3 regions of the Mesorhizobium sp. P3_A2 genome follow, and region 1 is predicted to be linked to each of the others. Evidence: predicted binding sites of a transcription regulator. Region 1 holds the regulator's gene; each other region holds the start of a gene.
What was found. Region 1 encodes PhoB, which activates phosphate uptake and scavenging genes when phosphate is short. Its sites were predicted from a motif close to TGTCATNNANCTGTCAT; they were not measured.
Positions count from the first base shown of each region.

Region 2: the regulator PhoB is predicted to act here: its motif matches at 1,494-1,510, upstream of olsB (l-ornithine N(alpha)-acyltransferase).
Region 3: the regulator PhoB is predicted to act here: its motif matches at 1,835-1,851, upstream of AC1DXM_RS14890 (ceramide glucosyltransferase).

Region 1 is NZ_JBFUGC010000009.1:105,524-112,726, reverse strand. Features, by position in the region: gene xylF (D-xylose ABC transporter substrate-binding protein) at 16-1,056, opposite strand; gene AC1DXM_RS21100 (ROK family protein) at 1,329-2,564, shown strand; gene phoB (phosphate regulon transcriptional regulator PhoB) at 2,596-3,285, opposite strand; gene phoU (phosphate signaling complex protein PhoU) at 3,302-4,006, opposite strand; gene pstB (phosphate ABC transporter ATP-binding protein PstB) at 4,048-4,872, opposite strand; gene pstA (phosphate ABC transporter permease PstA) at 4,890-6,206, opposite strand; gene pstC (phosphate ABC transporter permease subunit PstC) at 6,203-7,203, opposite strand, start outside.
Region 2 is NZ_JBFUGC010000004.1:395,108-402,310, reverse strand. Features, by position in the region: gene AC1DXM_RS12315 (trimeric intracellular cation channel family protein) at 1-458, shown strand, start outside; gene olsB (l-ornithine N(alpha)-acyltransferase) at 555-1,430, opposite strand; gene AC1DXM_RS12305 (response regulator) at 1,607-3,898, opposite strand; gene acuI (acrylyl-CoA reductase (NADPH)) at 4,043-5,032, opposite strand; gene lspA (signal peptidase II) at 5,116-5,604, opposite strand; gene AC1DXM_RS12290 (TrmH family RNA methyltransferase) at 5,601-6,458, opposite strand; gene AC1DXM_RS12285 (RsmD family RNA methyltransferase) at 6,476-7,203, opposite strand, start outside.
Region 3 is NZ_JBFUGC010000005.1:426,306-433,508, forward strand. Features, by position in the region: gene AC1DXM_RS14880 (Hsp33 family molecular chaperone) at 82-1,113, shown strand; gene apaG (Co2+/Mg2+ efflux protein ApaG) at 1,356-1,748, opposite strand; gene AC1DXM_RS14890 (ceramide glucosyltransferase) at 1,957-3,111, shown strand; gene AC1DXM_RS14895 (O-succinylhomoserine sulfhydrylase) at 3,151-4,341, opposite strand; SAM riboswitch at 4,399-4,476, opposite strand; gene AC1DXM_RS14900 (2'-deoxycytidine 5'-triphosphate deaminase) at 4,616-5,710, shown strand; gene AC1DXM_RS14905 (ABC transporter substrate-binding protein) at 5,813-6,583, shown strand; gene araD1 (AraD1 family protein) at 6,751-7,203, opposite strand, start outside.

The DNA.
Region 1 (7,203 bases):
GATAGCGGTCCGGTTTTAGTTGCAGGCTGCAACGCTGCCGGCAGTGACGCCGGCGCAGACTTCGTCCTTCTTGATCCAGCCGGCGTCGATGACGACGTTGAGGTTGTCCTTGGTGATCGCGACCGGGGTCAGGAACAGCGACTTGACGGTGTTGCCGCCAGGTGTGGTGAAGTCCTTGGCGCCGGCAATGTCGCTCGTCTTCTTGCCGTCGGCCAGCTGCGAGGCGATCTCGGCGGCGTTCTTGCCGAGTTCGCGCGCATCCTTCCACACGGACACGGTTTGTGTGCCGAGCGCGATGCGGTTCAGCGCGGCATGGTCGCCGTCCTGGCCGGATACCGGAACCGTGCCGGCAAGACCCTGCGCCGTCAGCGCGGCGACGACGCCACCGGCGGTGCCGTCATTGGCCGCGACCACCGCATCGACCTTGTTGTCGTTCGCGGTCAGGAACTGTTCCATGTTCTTCTGGGCATTGGCCGGCAGCCAGCCATCCGTATAGGCTTCGCCAACATTCTTGATCTTGCCGCTGTCGATGGCCTCTTTCAGCACTTCCATCGAGCCGGCGAACAGGAAATCGGCATTCGGATCGGCACCCGAGCCCTTGATGAAGACGTAGTTGCCTTCCGGCTTGGCCTTGAACACTTCGCGGGCCTGCATGCGGCCGACTTCCTTGTTGTCGAAGGTCAGATAGAAGACGTCCTTGTTCTCGATCAGACGGTCATAGCCGACGACCGGAATGCCTTCGTCCAGCGCCTTCTGCACCGCCGGGCCGATGGCCGAGGCGTCCTGCGCCAGGATGATCAGCGAGTTGGCGCCCTGCGAGATCAGGCTCTCGACGTCGGTCAACTGCTTGCCGGGATTGGACTGCGCGTCGGCGGAAATGTACTTGTCGCCGGCCGCCTCGATCGCCGCCTTCATCGCCGCTTCGTCGGTCTTCCAGCGCTCTTCCTGGAAGTTCGACCACGACACGCCGATGACCTTGTCCTTCGCCTGCGCGACCGACACCAGCGTCAGCGACATGGCGACACCCGCCAGCATGGCGGCTGCAAATCTGTTCATGATAATCCTCCCTGCGCCGCGCGCGGCGCGACAAAACTGGCCCGAAGGCCGGCACACAGAGGCTCTATTTTTTCGAGCCTCGAAAAAATACTGGTCCAACGGCGAGGCGCTGTCAACATCGATTCTGATGGATTCTGATGGCTTCGCCGAATTTTTTCGAGACCCGCAATAAACAATGACAGCGCGGCCTGCTTCTGCCAATATTTGGCTGGCACCACCAAATGCCTCCACTATCATGAGGCGCGAGGAGGACCGGGAGGAAAACAAAAACGATGTCGGTTGGAATCCGCCACGATGATCTGCGTCGTCGCAACCGCGCGATGGTGATTTCGGCCGTGCGCCGGGCCGGCCAGCCGTCGCGGACCGAGATTGCGGCGACCACAGGCCTCAGCCATTCGACCATATCGGCGATCTCGTCTGATCTGATTCAAGAAGGCATCCTGGCCGAGAGCAAGCCTGGCGAGACCGGTGCGCTGAAGCGCGGCCGGCCTCAGGTCGGCCTTGGCCTCAACCCGGAGGCCGCCGCGGTGATGACCGTGGTGCTGTCGCTGAATTTCCTTTCCGTCACCGTCATCGACTATGCCGGCCAGGTGGTCGCCGAGGAGCAGCGCCGGCTGGATACGCTGACCATGCCGCGCGACGAGTTGATCGGCGAATGCACGGCAATCGTGCGGCGGCGGCTCGAGGATCCAGACCTCGATGTTCAGAGCATCGCCCGCATTGCCATGGGCATCCAGGGCATCACCGATTCGCAGGCGCGCGCCATGCTGTGGTCGCCGATCACGCCGCTGACCGACATTGCCTTCGCCGACATACTGGAAGCGGAATTCGGCATTCCGGCCACCATGGAAAACGATTGCAACATGATGGCAGTGGCGCTGCAATGGCGCCAGCCTGAGCGCTACCGCGACAATTTCATCGCTATCCTGCTCTCGCATGGCATCGGCATGGGGCTGGTGCTGAAGGGCGCGCTGTTCACCGGCACCCATTCCTCGGGCGGCGAGTTCGGCCACATGATCCACCGGCCCGGGGGCGCGCTGTGCCGTTGCGGGCGGCGCGGCTGCGTCGAGGCCTATGCCGGCAACTACGCCATCTGGCGCAGCGCCAAAATGATGAGCGAGGATGCCGAACCGGTCGATGTCGGCGACGCCGACATGCGGGCGCTCGCCGCACGTGCCCGCGAGACCGATGGCCCCGAGCGCGAAGCCTACCGCAAGGCCGGCGAGGCGCTTGGCTTCGGCCTCGGCAGCCTGTTCGCGCTGATCGATCCAGCACCTGTCGCCATGGTCGGAGTCAGCGCCGCCGCGTTCGATCTGATCGAACCGGCATTGCGCGAAGCGATTGCTCAGACCGCCGGCGGCCAGCACTCGAAATCGATCTCCTTCGACACCGAGCCCAACGAACTGCCGCTGATCCGCGAAGGCTGCGCCATGCGCGCGCTCAGCTTCGTCGACCAAGAGATTTTCGCACCGGGGATTCAAGCGAAGACGGGCAAGCACGTCGCCTGAGAGGGCCGGCGACGGCACGGCGCGCCGGGCCTTAGTCTTCCCGGATTGCGTAGCCAGCGCCGCGGATGGTGCGGATCACATCGGGCATGCGACCATTGTTGACCGCCTTGCGCAGGCGCCCGACATGCACGTCGACGGTGCGCTCGTCGATATAGATCGTCTCGCCCCAGACATTGTCGAGCAGCTGGCTGCGCGAGAACACGCGGCCGGGATGGCGCATCATGAATTCGAGCAGGCGGAACTCGGTCGGTCCGAGCCTGATTTCGCTCTTCTTGCGGTAAACGCGGTGCGATTCACGATCGAGCACGATGTCGCCGACCTTGAGCACGCTGGAGAGCACTTCCGGCTTGGCGCGGCGCAGCAGCGCTTTCACGCGCGCCATGAACTCCGGCGTGGAAAACGGCTTGACCAGATAGTCGTCGGCGCCGGTGGACAGGCCACGCACACGGTCGCTCTCCTCGCCACGCGCGGTCAGCATGATGATCGGCAGCCGTTCGGTCTCGGGCCGCATGCGCAGCCGCCGGCAGAGCTCGATGCCGGACACCGCCGGCACCATCCAGTCGAGCACCAGCAGGTCGGGAACGTTTTCCTGCAGCCGGATTTCGGCCTCGTCGCCGCGCGTCACCACCTCGACCTGGTAGCCTTCGGATTCGAGGTTGTAGCGGAGAAGCACGCCCAGCGGCTCCTCGTCCTCCACGACCATGATGCGTGGCGCGATCATCAGCAGTTCACCCTTGTCAGGCCGAAGTGGCCATCGCCGTCTCGTCCTGCTTCGGGCGATTGGCGGGCAATTGCTGGCCGGTCAGCACATAATACGCATTTTCAGCGATGTTGGTGACATGATCACCGATGCGCTCCAGATTCTTGGCGCAGAACAGGAGATGCGTGCAGGCGGTGATGTTGCGCGGGTCTTCCATCATGTAGGTCAAGAGTTCACGAAACACCGACGTGTATTTGACGTCGATACGTTCGTCCTCATTCCTGAGCTTTGCCAGTGCTGCCGCATCCGCGGCGGCATATTCCTCGACCACCCCTTGCACCTGGATCAGCACCAGCTGCGCCATCGCATCGATGGAATGCGAGAGGTCGCGCGGCGTGACGCTGAGGCCCACGGTGCCGACGCGCTTGGCGATGTTCTTGGCGAGATCGCCGATGCGCTCGAGGTCTCCGGCCATGCGGATCGAGCCGACCACGGCACGCAGATCGTTGGCCATCGGCTGGCGCTTGGCGATGAGCGTGATGGCGCGATCGTCGAGTTCCCGCTGGCGCGCGTCCATGATGGCGTCGTCGGACACGACACGTTGCGCCAGCGCATTGTCGGAATTGAGCAACGCTTTGGTCGAGCCGCTGACCATCGACCCGGCCAGATCGCCCATGTCGCGGATCAGCTTGCTGATCTGGCCCAACTCTTCATCGAAGGAGGCGACGGTATGTTCACCCATGATCCTGATCCTCGTGCCTGAAAATTCAACCGCTGGACGGCTCAGCCGAAGCGGCCGGTAATGTAGTCCTGGGTGCGCTTGTCGTCGGGATTGGTGAACATCTTGTCGGTGGCGCCCTCCTCGACGAGGTAGCCGAGGTGGAACATCGCCGTGCGCTGCGACACGCGCGCCGCCTGCTGCATCGAGTGGGTGACGATGACGATCGTGTAATTCTGGCGCAGCTCGTCGATCAGCTCCTCGACACGTGCGGTGGCGATCGGGTCGAGCGCCGAGCAGGGTTCGTCCATCAGGATCACTTCCGGCGACACCGCAATGGCGCGCGCGATGCACAGGCGCTGCTGCTGGCCGCCGGACAGTCCGGTGCCGGGCTCCTGCAGGCGGTCCTTGACCTCGTTCCAGATCGCCGCCTTCTTCAAGCTCGACTCGACGATCTGGTCCATGTCGGACTTGCGCTTGGCCAGCCCATGGATGCGCGGGCCGTAGGCAACGTTCTCGTAGATCGACTTCGGGAAAGGATTGGGCTTCTGGAACACCATGCCGACGCGAGCCCTGAGTTCGACGACGTCGATGTTCTTGTCGTAGATATCGTCCTCGTCGAGCGTGATCTTGCCGGTCACCCGCGCCGAATCGATGGTGTCGTTCATGCGGTTGAGGCAGCGCAGGAAGGTCGACTTGCCGCAGCCGGACGGGCCGATCAGCGCCGTCACCTGGTTCTGGCGGACGTCGAGATTGACGTCGAACAGCGCCTGCTTCTCGCCGTAGAACACGCCGACCTTGTCGCCGCGCATCTTGATGACTTCGTTCGATTTGGCGTTCATTTTGTCGCCCACTGCGTTTTCAAGGGACTGTTCGGTCATGATGTTCATACCAAATTGCCTTTTTTCTACCAGCGCCGCTCGAACCGGCGCCGAAGCACGATCGCGGTGATGTTCATGGCCATGAGGAAGACGAGCAGAATGATGATGGCGCCCGACATACGCTCGACAAAAGCGCGTTCAGCCTCGTTCGCCCACAGATAGATCTGCACCGGCAGCGCGGTCGAGGGATCGAAAGGCGTCTTCGGATAGTCGGCGACGAAGGCAACCATGCCGATCAGAAGCAGCGGTGCTGTTTCGCCAAGAGCGCGCGCCAGGCCGATGATCGTGCCGGTCAGGATGCCGGGAGCGGCAAGCGGCAGGATGTGCTGGAACACCATCTGCATCTTGGAGGCGCCGAGGCCGAGCGCTGCCGAACGGATCGATGGCGGCACCGCGGCAAGAGCGGCGCGCGTCGCGATGATGATGGTCGGCAGCGTCATCAGGGTCAGCACCAGACCGCCGACGAAAGCGGCGGAACGCGGCATGCCGAGGAAATTGATGAACACGGCAAGGCCGAGCAGGCCGAAGACGATCGACGGCACCGCCGCCAGATTGTTGATGTTGACTTCGATCAGGTCGGTGAAGCGGTTCTTCTTGGCGAACTCCTCGAGATAGATCGAGGCCGCGACGCCGATCGGCAGCGCCAAAAGCAGCACGATCACCATCATGTAGAACGAGCCGATGATCGCCACGCCCATACCCGACGTCTCGGGCCGGCTGGAGGCGCCGTAGGTGAACAGGCCGGTGTTGAAATGCTCGGCCATCACGCCGTCGGCCTTGAGTTTGTTCATCCAGTCGATCTGCTGGTTGGACACCTTGCGGCGCGCTTCATCGACGCTGAGGTCGATCTGGCCCTTGAAGGCGGAGTCGAGATTGGCCGCGGCCAGGATGTTGACGTCGCGCGTCGTGCCGATCACCGACGGATCGGCGGCGACGATGTCGCGCAGCTGGACGCGGGCGCCTTCCGACAGGAAGCCCTTGAGCTTCATGACCATGGGCTTGTTGCTTGGGTCGATGCCGAGCTTGGCCATCAGCGCCGTATCGGCAAGCTTGGGATAGTTTGCCTTGATCAGCACGCTCGGATCGGTCGCGCGCTTGCCGGAAGGGTCGATGACCTTCTCGTCGAAAGTGATCGGCAGCGTCACCGTCGTCTGCCAGAAGGCGGTATAGCCTTTCGAGACGATGGTGAGCAGGATAATCGCCAGAAACGCCAGACCGATGGAGATCGCCACCATGCCATAGATGCGGAAGCGGCGCTCGGCGGCATAACGGGCCTTGAGGCCTATGTCGCGGCGCGGACGCGCAACGGCACCCGCCATCGTATCCAGGGGAATGTCGGTCATTCGTACTGCTCCCGGTACTTGCGCACGATGTAGAGGGCGACGATGTTCATCACCAGCGTCAGCGCGAACAACGTCAGGCCGAGCGCGAAGGCGACCAGCGTCTGCGGCGAGTTGAACTCGAGATCGCCGGTCAACTGGTTGACGATCTTGACGGTGATGGTCGTCATCGCCTCGAACGGATTGATGGTAAGATTGGCGGCGACACCCGCCGCCAGCACGACAATCATTGTTTCGCCGATGGCGCGCGACGCGGTTAGCAGGATGGCGCCGACGATGCCGGGAAGTGCCGCCGGCAGGATCACCCGTTTGATCGTCTCCGAGCGCGTCGCACCCAGGCCAAGCGAGCCGTCACGCATGGCGCGTGGCACCGCGGTGATGATGTCGTCGGACAGCGATGACACGACCGGGATCAGCATTACGCCCATGACCAGGCCGGCGGTGAAGATGCTCTGGCCCTGGATGAACGGCGAACCACCGGTCAGCGCCGCCGACAGGTCGCGCAGGAACGGCCCCAGTGTGACGACGGCGAAGATGCCGTAGACGATGGTCGGGATACCGGCCAGCAATTCAAGCGCCGGTTTGACCACCGAGCGCAGCCTGGGCGATGCATATTCGGCCATGTAGACCGCCGACAGCAGGCCGATCGGCACCGCGACCAGCAATGCAATGAATGCTATGTAAAGCGTTCCGGCCAGAAGCGGGATCAGACCGAACTGACCCTGGCTGCCGCCCGAGCCCGCGGCGGCGAAACGCGGGTCCCAGACCGTGCCGAAGAAGAAGCTCATCGGCGACACGCTCTCGAAAAAGGTGATCGTCTGGAACAACATGGACAGCACGATGCCGACCGTGGTCAGGATGGCGATGGTCGACGCCGCAAGCAGCCCCCACAGCATCAGCCTCTCGACATTGTTGCGCGCCCTTGCGCGCGGCGCAATTTGCCTGATCGCGTAGAAGGCGCCGGCGATCGACAATGCCAACGTGATGACGGCGCCGAACA
Region 2 (7,203 bases), on a different contig from region 1:
TCAGCAACTCAGGCTATGTGCTGATCTGCGCGGCGGTTGCGGTGCTGGTCTTCTTCTTCGCCCATCGCGTCGACTCGCGCTGGAAATGGCTGCTCTGGCTCGACGCCATCGGATTGGCGGCCTTTTCCGTGATGGGCGCGGCCAAGGGGCTGGCTATCACCGGTTCCCCGGTCGTCGCCGTCATTATGGGCGTGCTGACCGCCACATTCGGCGGCATTCTGCGCGATCTGCTGGCCGGCGAGCCGTCGGTGCTGCTGAGGCCCGAAATCTACGTCAGCGCGGCGCTGGCGGGTGCAGGCCTTTATACGCTGGGCGATCTTGCCGGACTGCCGCCGCTCGCCTCGGACCTTGCCGGCTTTGTCGCGGCTTTCCTGGTGCGTGGCGGCGCGCTCAAATTCGGCTGGACGTTTCCGTCCTACAAGAGCCGGCCGGGACGGCGGCCGGAGGATATTCCGTGAAAAGAGGGAATAGCGAATAGGGAGTAGCGAATAGGGAGTAGCGAATAGGGTGGCAGTCCGCAGGTTGGCGGCACAGCTCTCGCTATTCGCTCAGCGTCAAGCGGCAAACCGTTGCGCTTCGCCGCCATAATAGTTGACGTAGCGGGCGCCGATTTCCTTGACCGGCATCACCACGAACACATCGACGGTGGAGAATTCGCGGTCGATGACGCAGCCGTCGCCGATGCGGGCGCCGACGCGCAGATAGCCCTTGACCAGCGGCGGCATGGCCGCGATCGCCGCCTTGGCGTTTACCGCCTCGATCGGCATCAGGTCCATCGAGCAATAGCGCCCGGACACAGCCCGCACATCCCAGGCTGAGTTGGTGCGGCAGTGATGGGCAAGATAGGTAAGCGCCTCGGCATGCGCCGCCGGCACCGTGCCGTGGAACGACGCACAGCCGGTCATCACACCGATCTCATAGTGCTTGATATAGGCCCAGATGCCTTGCCACAGCGCCTCGATGGTGCGCTTGGAGCGGTATTCCTTAAGAACGCAGGAGCGGCCGAGCTCAAGGAAGCGCTGTCCGGGATGACGGGCAATCAGCTTTGTCAGCTCGAACTCGCCTTCGGAATAGAAGCCGCCGGCGGTCGCCGCGATTTCTTGCCGCAGCAGCCGATAAGTGCCGACGATGCGGCGATGCTCGGGTCCGGAAATCGAGGTGTCCAGCACCAGCAGATGGTCGCAGAGCGGGTCGAAACGGTCGGCGTCGCGCCGATCCTGTGCCTGGAACAGGTCCTTCCTGGCGCCAAGCTCGTCATAAAATACCCGGTAGCGCACTTCCTGCGCGGCAGCGATCTCGGCTTCGTTGCGGGCAAGCCGCACTTCGAGATTGCCGATCCGGCCCAGCGGTGCGCCTGTTGCGACGGCACCGGCGTTACGCGCGGCGAGCAAAGCACCGCCTGCGTTGGGCCGAGTGTCACATTCCGGCATAACTGTATGCACGAGTGATTCTCCTTCGAGCCATCCCTCTTGGCACGGGGATACGGTGTAGGTGCAACAGGATTGTGACAGTACCGTGATACGGCGCAGCGGGCAATACTTCGTCGGCTGGCGAAAACCCTCAACCGGCTACCTTACGTGACAGCATAGAGCACGTTGGAGCGGCCTCAGGCGGCCACCTGGCCTTCGACGGCATGGACCAGCGCGTCGGGGTCCAGCGGCTTGGTGACGAAGCCGCTGGCGCCATGGGCAAGCACTGTGTGGCGGGTCTTTTCCTGGCTGTCGGCCGAAAGCACCATGATCGGAACCGGCGGCACGGCCATTTCTTCCTCGTGGCGGCGGATGGCCGCGATTGCGTCCAGCCCGTCCATGACCGGCATGTGCAGATCCATCAGCACCACGTCGAAACGGTGTTTCAGCCCGGCTTCGGTGATTGCCTCGACCGCGGCCTTGCCGTTGCCGACGACTTTGACCCGATGCCCTGCCTTCAAGAGGGTGGCGCGGGCCAGCATGGCGTTGATGTCGTTGTCTTCGGCAATCAGCACCGACAGGCCTTGATGGCGCGCGCCAGCGGCGCGAAGCGACGACGCGCCGCTTTTTTCCGGGTTCTTGGGCAGGGGTAAAGCAGGAGCATGGCTGGTCAACAACACGCGCAGCAGCGTTTCGCCGCGCACCGGCCTTGCCAGGAAGGTGGCGTAGCCGCTGGCGCGGAATTCGCCAAGCATGCCGCGGTCGGTCGGCGCGATCAGCGTGATCGCCTCGCAATCGGCAAAGCCGCTCTGGCGCAGGCGCTTGAGCAGCCTGCCGTCGCTATCTTCCATGGCGGCGTCGATCAACAGCGCGTCGCAATGTTCGGCGAAAGGCGTCGCCTGGGACGCGGTCGCGGCAACATCGACGGCGCCGCCATGGGCGCGGATGGCACGGGCGATAGCATCGGCCTCTACAGCGTTCTTCGACACGATGACGGCGCGCCGGCCGGCGAGGATATTCTGCCGGTTCTGCGGCGCTTCGGTGGCTCCTGTGGCCGGGAGTTCGAAGACGAATTCCGATCCCTCGCCAAGCCGGCTCGACACTGAAATGGCGCCGCCCATGGCGGTCACCAGGCGCCTCGATATGGCAAGGCCGAGGCCGGCGCCGCCATGGGTGCGGGTCGAGGTGCCGTCGGACTGTTCGAATTCCTCGAAGATGCGCTCCATGTCTTCTTCGCGCAGGCCAGGGCCGGTGTCGGCGACGGTGAAGCAGATGCGGTCGCTGGTCTCGGTGCGGGCCCGTGCAACGGAAACCAGCACGCCGCCGGCGTCGGTGAACTTGATCGCGTTTCCGATGAGGTTGAGCAGCACTTGCCTCACTCTTCCCGGATCGGCCATGATCATCTGCGGCACGTCGGGCTCGACATGACAGCCCAGGCCGATGTTCTTGGCGAAGGCTTTCGCCGCCATCAGTTCGATGATGTTGTCGGCGATCTCGCGCAAAGATGTCGGCTGCGGCTCCGGGTCGAAGCGGCCGGCCTCGATCTTGGAATAGTCGAGCAGGTCCTCGATGAGCGCCAAAAGCGCGCTGGCCGAGGTCGAGACGGCGCTGACATAGGTGCGCTGCTCCGGCGACAGATTGGTGTCGGCCAGTAGCTTGGCCATCCCCATGATGCCGTTCATCGGCGTGCGTATCTCATGGCTGACGGTGGCGAGGAAGCGCGACTTTGCCTGGCTGGCATATTCGGCGCGCTCGCGCGCGGTGATGAGCGAGGATTCGGCGCGCTTGCGGGCGGTGATGTCGCGGGCAATCGCCCGGTGCGAAACGGCGCCGCTGTCCTTGTCGCGCACCGACAGTTCGATCCACGAAAACCAGCGCGGACCGTTCGGCGTGCGGATGGAGACGTCGGTGGAACTCAGGCATTCGTGATCCGAAAAGGCGGCGTCGGGAACGATCCCGACATCGATGCCGAGGTCAGCCAGCGTCCTGCCGGCAAGATCGCGCTGATCGATTCCGACGAGGCTGGCGAAAACCTTGTTGGCATAGACGACGTGGCCGTCGCGGTCGCGATGGACGACGAGATCGCCGAGCGCATCGATCAAGCCGCGAAAACGCTCCTCGCTCTCCTGCATCTCCCACATGCGGTCGGCCAGCGTCTCGATCTCGGCGCGGCTGCGGGCGGCGGTTTCGTCGAGCAAGGCCGTCGCGCGGTGGACGGTGTGGCGGCTGCGCAGGTGCATGGCGACGCCGCCAAGGCCGGTCGCCAGCAGGCAGAGCGTGATGAAGATCGGCGCGCCGGTGAGGTGGGACAGGCCCGCCAGCACGATACTGGCGACGACGGTCAGGAACAGCAGGCCCTCGTGCGTGGCGCGCGGAAAATCCGGCGCCAGCGGCGGCGGGACAACATGCTGCCGCTTCGGCGTCGCCGGGCTCGGCCCGTCGACGCTCTCGGCACGGTTCTTCTCTTTCCTGGCGGACTCCGCGATCATGCGAAAATCCTTACCAGATAGAGATTATGGAAAAGCGCGGCGGATCGTTCGAATTTTAGCGGTCGTGCATTTTTGGCGGTTTTCCGCATCGCAGGATCTTTTCCGAAAACCGGATTCCACTTTTCGGGATCATGCTTCGGAGCCTCACATATCCACGACCACGCGCCCCCTGATCTTACCCTCGACGATGTCGTGAGCGGCGGCGATGATGCCGTCGAAGCCGATGGTCGTCGACAGGCCGGCGAGCTTTTCCAGATCGAGATCGCTGCCGATGCGGCGCCAGGCTTCGAGGCGCACCGCCTTGGGCGCCATTACCGAATCGATGCCGAGCAGCGAGACGCCGCGCAGGATGAAGGGTGCGACGCTCGACGGCAGGTCCATGCCACCGGCCAGGCCGCAGGCGGCAACCGCGCCGCCATAGGCGGTCATCGACAGCACATTGGCCAGAGTGTGGCTGCCGACGGCATCGATGCCGCCGGCCCAGCGCTCCTTGGCCAGCGGCTTGGCCGGCTGGGAGAGTTCGTCGCGCGAAATCACTTCGGCGGCACCGAGGTCGATCAGATAGGGGCTCTCGGCGTTGCGGCCCGTCGAAGCGATGACATGGTAGCCGAGGCTGGACAGGATCGAGACCGCGACCGAGCCGACGCCGCCGGCGGCACCCGTCACCACCACCGGACCGCGATCCGGCAGGATGCCGTGCCGCTCCAGCGCCATGACGCACAGCATCGCCGTATAGCCGGCGGTGCCGACCGCCATCGCATCATGCGCGCTGATGCCGTCGGGCAACGGCACCAGCCAGTCGCCCTTGACGCGCGCGCGCCCGGCATAGGCGCCGAAATGCGTTTCGCCGACACCCCAGCCGTTGAGGATTACCTTGTCGCCCTTGCGCCAGTCGGCGTGCGATGAGGAGATCACGGTGCCGGCGAAGTCGATGCCCGGCACCAGCGGCCAGCTGCGGATCACCGGCGCCTTGCCCGTGATGGCCAGCCCGTCCTTGTAGTTGACCGTCGTCGCCTCGACCGCGACGGTGACATCGCCTTCCATCAGATCGGCTTCGCCGAGGTCGACGATCTCGACCGACTGCTTCTTTTCGGCGTCGCGCGAAACGAGGATGGCTTTGAAGGTTTCGGACACTTTTTTCTCCTCGGTCAGGCAAAGTCTCGCCGGACTGTGCGGCGACCGTCCGGCGCGGTCAATTGGTCAAAAGAGGCGGCCGTTCAAGCGTCGGGGCTTTGCGGCTTGGCCTCGCGCCACCAGCCGATGAACTCGTCGAAGACGACCAGTGCTGCACCCACCGAAATGAAGGCGTCGGCGAGGTTGAAGACGGCGAAGGACCAGACCGGCGTGTGGAACAGTATGTAGTCGATGACGTGGCCGTAGACGGCGCGGTCGATCAGATTGCCGATGGCGCCGCCGATGATCAGCGCAAAGCCGATGCGGGACAGCACATGGCCTGCGGGGGTGCGCGTCGCCAAATAGAGCACGAAGGCAACGACCACGACGGCGATGACGACCAGTCCGGTGTCGCCGAAGGAGGAGAACATCGAGAAAGCGATGCCGGTGTTGTAGGTGCGAAACAGCGCCAGGAACGGCACCAGATCGAGCTTTTCCTGGAAAGCGAGGCCGGTCTCGACCAGATGCTTTATCCACTGGTCAAGCGCGATTGCCACCACCACCAGCAGCGCATAGGGGGACCATGATTTCACGATTTGGCGTCCTCGGGAGCAAGCTTCAGGGCGCCGCGCCGGATCTCGAACAGCATGATGCCGGTGGCGACCGCTAGGTTGAGTGAATCGGCGCGGCCGGCCTGCGGAATCCGGAGCAGCCGGTCGCAGCTTTCGGCCAGATTGTCGGGCAGGCCCTGCTGCTCGTTGCCCATCATCAGCAGCACCGGACCCCTGGAGAAATCGACCGAGCGGTAATCGACGGCACCCTTAAGATGGGTGCCGACAACCAGGCCTGAAAAACTGTTGCGCCAGGCCAGGAACGCTTCCGGCGTGGCCTTGGTCACCGGCACAGCGAAGATCGAGCCCATGGTGGCGCGCACGGTTTCGACGGAAAAAGGGTCGGTGGTCTCGCCGACCAGGATGACGCCCTTGGCGCCGACGGCGTCGACAGTGCGGATGACGGTGCCTAGATTGCCGGGATCGCGCACCCGGTCGAGCGCCACCCAGACATCGCCGTCGTGGGCGCGGATGTCCTTCAGCGGCAGAAGTTTCTGCTGGAAAACGCCGACCACCATTTGCGGATTGTCGCGGCGGGTGATGGCGACGAGCACCTTTTCCGACACTTCGAGCACGGTGCCGCCGGCGGCAACCGTGCGCGCCGCCACCTTCTCGACCACGGCATTGCCGCGTCCGGCCTTGGCGAACACCAGCGTCCTGATCGACCAGCCGAGGTCGAGCGCGTCGATGACCAGCTTCAGCCCTTCGGCCATGAAGGCGTTCTGCTGGTCGCGGAATTTCTTCTGCGCCAGCGCCTTGATGTCCTTGATCAGCGGGTTGGCAAGGCTGGTGACTTCCTTCACCTGCCCCGGCGCGCCGGCATGCCGCTCATTCATTCATGACTCCCGGGCATTCAGGCCACCCAGCGCGAAAAAAGCGACGTCGACAGCGCCCGTCCAGCGGATTGCTCGCGGATGATCAATTCGCCTGATTCAACCGTGCCGCCCATGCCCGCGAAGGTGTCACGCATCAGGGCGTGGATGGCGAAGAAAGAGGCGCGGATCGAATAGGCGGTCAGCACCACCGCCAGCGGCTTCGGCGTCAGGATCGCGCGGCAAAGGTCGGTCAGGCCGGGCAGGTCCTCGAACAATTGCCAGACCTCGCCCTTGGGGCCGCGGCCATAGGCGGGCGGGTCGAACAGGATGATGTCGTAGCGGCTGCCGCGGCGCTCCTCGCGCTCGGCAAATTTTACCGCATCGTCGACGATCCAGCGGATCGGCTTGCTGCCGAGGCCGGCCATTTCCTGGTTTTCGCGGGCCCAGCCGATCGCCTTCTTCGAGGCATCGACATGGGTGACTTCGGCGCCGGCTCGGGCTGCTACGAGAGAAGCGAGCCCGGTGTAGCCGAACAGGTTCAGCACCTTGACCGGGCGCTTCGCCGCCGCGATCAGGCTGGCCATATGGTCCCAGTGCGAGGCCTGCTCGGGGAAGACGCCGACGTGGCGAAACGAGGTGAAGCGGCCGAGATAATCGATGCCGTCATGCTTCATCGGCCAGGTCTCGCCAAGCGGCATTTTTGGAAAACGCCAGCGGCCGATGCCCTCCTCGTCGGTGTCGCCGGTGAAGACGGCGTCGGCGCGGT
Region 3 (7,203 bases), on a different contig from region 1:
TGATCTGGGGCGGCGAGATGCCTATCTGCGCCGCATCACGCAAATCAAGCGCGTTTGGACGCATGCACCCCAGAGGGCGGCATGGCCGCGCCCTGGAGCTTTGTCATGTTGGAAACGCATCAAGTGACTGAACATCACCCCAAACTCGGCGAGTTCGGCTATGCCGGCGACGATCACGTCGTACCGTTCGAGGTCGGCCCGCTCGACGTTCGCGGCCGCACCGTGCAGCTCGGGCCGATGCTCGACGCCATCCTCGGCCGTCACGACTATCCCGAGCCGGTTGCCCGCCTGCTGGCCGAAGCCTGTGTGCTGACGGTGCTGCTCGGCACCTCGTTGAAGTTCGAGGGCAAATTCATCCTGCAGACCCGCACCGACGGGCCGGTCGACATGCTGGTGGCGGATTTTTCCACGCCCTCGGCATTGCGCGCCTATGCCCGCTTCGACGCCGATCGGCTGGAAGCCCTTGTGGCCGCCGGCGAGACCTCGCAGCAGACGCTGCTGGGCAGCGGCGTGCTGGCGCTGACCATCGACCAGGGCGCGCACACCCAGCGTTACCAGGGCATCGTCCAACTCGACGGCGAGACGCTGGAAGACGCCGCGCGCACTTACTTTCGCCAGTCGGAGCAGATTCCGACCGATCTCAGGCTTTCGGTGGCCAAGCTTCTGACGCCGGGCCTCGGCGGTGCGCGCGAACAGTGGCGCGCCGGCGGCATCCTGGCGCAGTTCCTGCCGCAGTCGCCCGAGCGCATGCGCGTGCCCGACATTTCGGGCGGCGACGGCGATCCACGCGATGTGACGCATGAACCGGCCGACAATTCCTGGCAGGAGTTGGTGGCGCTGCTCGGTACCATCGAGCCGACCGAGCTCATCGATCCGACCATCGGCGCCGAGCGGCTGCTTTACCGGCTGTTCCACGAACATGGCGTGCGCGTCTTCGGCGGTGTGCCGGTCACTGATCAGTGCTCATGCTCGCGCGACAAGATCCGCGGCATCCTCGAAGGCTTTTCCGCCGAAGAGATCAAGGAGAGCACCCAGGATGGCGGTATCCACGTCGCCTGCGAGTTCTGCTCGACGCAGTACGACTTCGACCCAGCGGAGTTCGCGGCTCAGTAAGGCCTCTTCCTTCTCCCCGTTTCACGGGGAGAAGGTGCCCGAAGGGCGGATGAGGGGCAGCGCGACCGTTAGTGAATGGCCGCGCATAGCCTCCGCCATATATACGTGGAAGATAATTTCATCAGTCCGGCGCCGCCTCTCATTGCCCTGCCGGGCGTTCGTCACTCGAAAAGCCAAGCAATTGGCTTTTCGCCCGCTTTGCGGACCGTTCCTCAACTCCCCGTAAACGGGGGAGAAAGACGCTAATTCACCGTCCGCCTCGTTCCCGGCAGATCCAGCGAAAACGCCGGGATGGCGATGTCGAACGTCTCGCCCCTTTTGTTGCGCATGGTGTAATGCCCGACCATGAAGCCCGACGGTGTCGAGAGCGGGCAGCCGGACGTATATTGATAGCTGTCGCCGGGATTGAGCTCGGGCTGGTCGCCGACGACGCCGGCGCCTCGCACCTCTTCGACCCGGCCGCTGCCGTCGGTGATGTGCCAGTAGCGCGACATAAGCTGCACGAACTCGTCCGACTGGTTGTCGATCGTCACCTGGTAGCCCCAGACATAGCGATTCTCCGACGGATCGGAACGATCCTCGAGATAGAACGGTCTGACCTGCACTTCGATGTTGCGCGTGACGGCGCGGTACATAGGCTGCTCCAAACGACACCAACGGACCTGTCGGCGCTCTTGCCCTACTCCCGATTAGGGTCTCATGCGCAGGTGCCGAACAACAATGTCATTTAAGTGACACATGACAATGATGGTGTGCATGAACCGTGTCGGGCGACTCAGCGCTCTGTCGAACTGTTGAAAACGGCCATTCCTGGCCGCTTTTTCCCGGAGTGACCAGATCTCGATGGAACTGACAGTCATAGCAGCGCTGCTTTCGACACTCCTGCTTCTTTCCAATCTCGCCAGCATTGTGCTCGCCTCGCTCAGCCTGAAGCGGCCGCGCCAGATTGCTCCGCCGGCCAGAAAGGCGCCGCCGGTGTCGATCGTGGTGCCGTCGCGCGGCGTCGAACCTTTTACCGAGGAGACGCTTGCCCGTGCCTTCTCGCTCGACTGGCCGCGCTACGAGCTGATCTTCTGCGTCGCCCATGCCGACGATCCGGTGGTCAAACTGATAAACCGGGCGATTGCCCGGTTTCCAAAGGTGCCGGCGCAACTGCTGATCGGCGATGACCGGGTCAGCGCCAACCCCAAGCTCAACAATTGCGTCAAGGGTTGGGTGGCGGCGCAGCACAACTGGGTCATCCTGGCCGATTCCAACGTGCTGATGCCTGTCGACTATATCCAGCATCTGATGGCGGCCTGGCGGCCGGACACCGGGCTTGTCTGCTCGACCCCGATCGGCTCGCGGCCGGACGGCTTCTGGGCCGAGGTCGAATGCGCCTTCCTCAACACGCTGCAGGCGCGCTGGCAATATGCCGGCGAGGCCCTTGGCCTCGGCTTTGCCCAGGGCAAGAGCATGCTGTGGAATAAGCCGATGCTCGACGCCAATGGCGGCATCGAGGCGCTTGCCGCCGAGATCGCCGAGGATGCCGCCGCGACCAAGCTGGTCAACGGGCTCGGCCTGCGCGTCAATCTCGTTGCCTCGCCTTTCGAACAGCCGCTCGGGCAGCGTACCTTTGCCGAGATCTGGTCGCGCCAGACGCGCTGGGCGCGGCTGCGCCGCGTCACCTTCCCGCTGTTCTACACGCCCGAGATCCTGACGGGCGTGGCGGTGCCGCTGCTGCTGGCGCTGGTCGCGGCGGCAAGCGCCGGCGTCAGCATGCCCACCACGGCTTTGTGCGTCCTGGCCTTTGCCTATGTGCCGGAATGCCTGCTGGCCTGGGCCAAGGGCTGGTATTTGTCGCCGCGCATTGTCACTGCCATGATCGTGCGCGATGTGATGCTTCCCGCCATCTGGTCGCGCGGTTGGCTCGGCGGCGCGGTCGAATGGCGCGGCAATGCCATGACCATCCGCACCAAGGCGATGACGGAACTGGAAGAGGCCTCATCGGGCGCCTGATCGACGCCCGGGCCTTTGCCTTGCTTCCTGAGCAGGCCGCTACTTCGCCGCCTTCAGCGCCTGCGCAACGTCCTCGAGCAGATCGTCCGTATCCTCCAGACCGACCGAGAGTCGGAGCGTGCCCGCCCCGATGCCGAGCTCGGCGCGCGCCTCGTCGCTGAGGTTCTTGTGCGTCGTCGTTGCCGGATGGGTGATCAGGCTCTTGGCGTCGCCGAGATTGTTGGAGATCAGCACGATGTCGAGCGCGTTCTGCAAGGCGAAGGCCGCCTGCTTGCCGCCCTTGACGTCGAGGCAGATCAGCGTCGAGCCGCCCGCCATCTGCTTCTTGACGATGTCGGCCTGCGGGTGATCGGCGCGGCCGGGATAGATGACGCGGGCGATCTGCGGCTGCCCGGCCAGGAAATCGGCGATCTTGCCGGCACTTTCCGTCTGCTGGCGCACGCGCACCGGCAGCGTCTCCAGGCCCTTCAGCAGCGTCCAGGCGTTGAAGGGCGACAGGCTCGGGCCGGTGTGGCGGAAATAGTCGTGCAAATTCTCGTCGATCCACTTCTTGTCTGACAGGATGATGCCGCCGAGACAGCGTCCCTGGCCGTCAATGTGCTTGGTCGCGGAGTAGACGACGATGTGGGCGCCGAGCTGCAAGGGCTTCTGCTGCAAGGGCGTGGCAAAGACGTTGTCGACGATCAGCCTGGCGCCGATCGAGGTGGCGAGCGATGCGACTGCGGCAATGTCGACCACTTCCAGCGTCGGGTTGGTCGGGCTCTCCAGGAAGAACAGCTTTGTGTTCGGCCTGACCGCCTTTTCCCAGTTGGCGATGTCGGTGCCGTCGACCAGCGTCGCCTCGATGCCGTATTTCGGCGCCAGCGTCTCGACCACCCAGCGGCAGGAACCGAATAGCGCGCGCGCCGCAACGATGTGGTCGCCGGCCCTGGCGCTGCACAGCAGGGCCGCCGTCACCGCAGCCATACCGGACGCGGTGGCGCGCGCGTCTTCCGCGCCTTCCAGCGCGCACATGCGCTTTTCGAACATGTCGACGGTCGGGTTGGCGTAGCGCGAATAGATGAAGCCCGGCTCCTCGCCCTTGAAACGGGCTTCGGCGGCCTGCGCCGTCTCATAGACATAGCCCTGGGTGAGGTACATCGCTTCCGACGTTTCGCCGAACTGGGAACGCAGCGTTCCCCCGTGCACGAGTGCGGTCTGAGGCTTCCAGTTACGCTTCTTGGTGCTCATCGCTTTTGTTCCAGACACAAAAAAACCGGCCGCGAAAGTCGCAACCGGTCCATACGGCCTTGCGGCCCGACGGTCCTTTAGCGACTTGTTTAACGTGGCTGCAAGCCGACCGGCCAAATCACCACGGGATAACGACCCTTTAGACCTCAGCCATGCTTGCGTCAATTGCCGGCTTCATTAAGAGGTTTGTACCAAGGCAGGTTCCGCAAAAGTGTCCAGCGGTTTTGCGGGCAAGAACCTGCCTCAAAGAGCGGCCTTGGAACGGAGCCAGCCTTTGCGGCAGACAGGCATTCTTCCCGATCAGGATATTTCCGCGCTGTTTCAGTCCGGCGCGCTGAAGTCGCCGCGCGCGCTCGATTCCGACCAGGTACAGCCGGCCAGCCTCGATCTTAGGCTCGGCGACAAGGCTTTTCGCGTCCGCGCCTCCTTCCTGCCCGGCCCCAACCATAAGGTGTCGGAGAAGCTCGAGCGGCTGAAGCTGCACGAGATCAGCCTGACCGAAGGCGCGGTGCTGGAGACCGGCTGCGTCTACATCGTACCGCTGCTCGAGAGCCTCGCCCTGCCGGCCAATATTTCCGCCTCCGCCAATCCGAAGAGCTCGACCGGGCGGCTCGACATCTTCACCCGCGTCATGACCGATCGCGGCCACGAGTTCGACAAGATCGCCGCCGGCTATCATGGCCCGCTCTATCTCGAGGTCAGCCCGCGCACCTTCCCGATCGTCGTGCGCGCCGGCTCGCGCCTGTCGCAGATCCGCTTCCGCACCGGCAATGCGCTGTTGTCGGAGGCAGAGCTGAATGAATTGCACCGGGCCGAAATGCTGGTGGCGACCGAGCCGCCCAACATTTCCGGCGGCGGCATCGCGCTGTCGATCGATCTCGACGGCGATCACAACGGCCTGGTCGGCTATCGCGGCAAGCACCACACCGGCCTCGTCGACGTCGACAAGCGCGCCGCGCAGGATGCCGTCGATTTCTGGGAGCCACTCCACAAGAGCGGCGCCGGCGAACTGGTGCTCGACCCGGACGAGTTCTACATCCTGGTCAGCCGCGAGGCGGTGCATGTGCCGCCGCTCTACGCCGCCGAAATGACGCCCTTCGATCCGCTGGTCGGCGAATTCCGCGTCCACTATGCCGGTTTCTTCGATCCGGGCTTCGGCCATTCGGCCGCCGGCGGCACCGGCAGCCGGGCGGTGCTCGAAGTGCGCAGCCACGAAGTGCCGTTCATCCTCGACCATGGCCAGATCGTCGGTCGGCTGGTCTACGAGCATATGCTGAAGCGGCCGCAGGCGCTCTACGGCACCGATCTCGGTTCCAACTACCAGGCGCAAGGCCTGAAACTCTCCAAGCATTTCCGCACCGCCGGCTGAACCGCGATCACGGTCAGGCAAAATACTTGCCTGTATTGGCCCGCCATGCTTGGCTGCCTGTTGGTGGCCGGCAACAGACCGGCGCGTAAGGGGAACCAGAAAATGCAGATTTCAAAATGGATCATATCGGCAGCGAGCGCCGCCATGCTGGTGATGGCGGCCGGCTCGTTGGCGCAGGCGCAGGAGAAATTGAAGATCGGCACCGAAGGCGCCTATCCGCCCTTCAACACCATTACATCTGACGGCAAGGTCGAAGGCTTCGACATCGACATTGCCAATGCGCTGTGCGCGCAAATGAAGGTCGAGTGCGAGATCGTCACCCAGGACTGGGACGGCATCATCCCGGCGCTGCAGGCGAAGAAATTCGACGCCATCATCGCTTCGATGAGCATCACCGAGGAGCGCAAGAAGCAGGTCGCCTTCACCAACAAATACTACACCACGCCGCTGGCGCTGGTAGCGCCGAAGGACAGCGACCTCGCCTCCACCGAACCGGCCGCCCTTGCCGGCAAGACGGTGGGCGCGCAGGCGTCGACCACCCAGGCCGACTACGCCCAGAATGCATACGGCAAGGCCGGTGCGGAGGCAAAACTTTATCCGACCCAGGAAGAGGCGATCACCGACCTGCAGAACGGCCGCCTCGATGCGGTGATTTCGGACAAGTTCGTGCTGATGGACTGGCTGAAGAAGGCAAGCGACGGCTGCTGCAAGCTGGTCGGCGACGTCAAGGGCACCGAGACGCAAGCCGGCATTGCCGTCCGCCTGGAAGACACGGCGCTACGCGACAAGCTCAACGCGGCGATAGACGCGATTGTTGCCGACGGCACCTACAAGAAGATCCAGGCGAAGTATTTCGATTTTGATATTTATTGAGGCTGCTAATCTCCCCCCTTGAGGGGGAGATGGCCGGCAGGCCAGAGGGGGTCGCTGCGCGTAGAACGCCAACGCCGTCTGGTGCCCGCGGAAGACGTCGGCGCTCCACGCGCGACGACCCCCTCTGTCGCCTTCGGCGACATCTCCCCACAAGGGGGAGATCACGCTCACAACGCCTTCACTGCCACCTTCACCGGCTGCTCGATCTCCAGCGGGTTGCGCAGCGGCAGGCCGAAGTCTCCGGCTTCGATCTCGAAGACATCGCCGGCCTGCGTCCTGATGCCGTCGGCGAAGGACAGCGTCGCCGTACCGAACATGTGCACATGCACGTCGCCGGGCTGGCGGAAGGCCGAATATTTGAAGTGGTGGTGCTCGAGATTGGCGATGGTGTGCGACATGTTCGCTTCGCCCGACAGAAACGGCTTTTCCCACAAAAGATTGCCGTCGCGCAGGATGCGCGAAGCGCCTCTGATGTCGGCCGGCAGATCGCCGATCAGGATCTCCGGTCCGAACGAGGCGTTGCGCAGCTTGGAATGCGCCAGGAACAGATAGTTCACCCGCTCGGTGACGTGGTCGGAAAACTCGTTCGACAGCGTGAAGCCGACGCGGAACGGCGCACC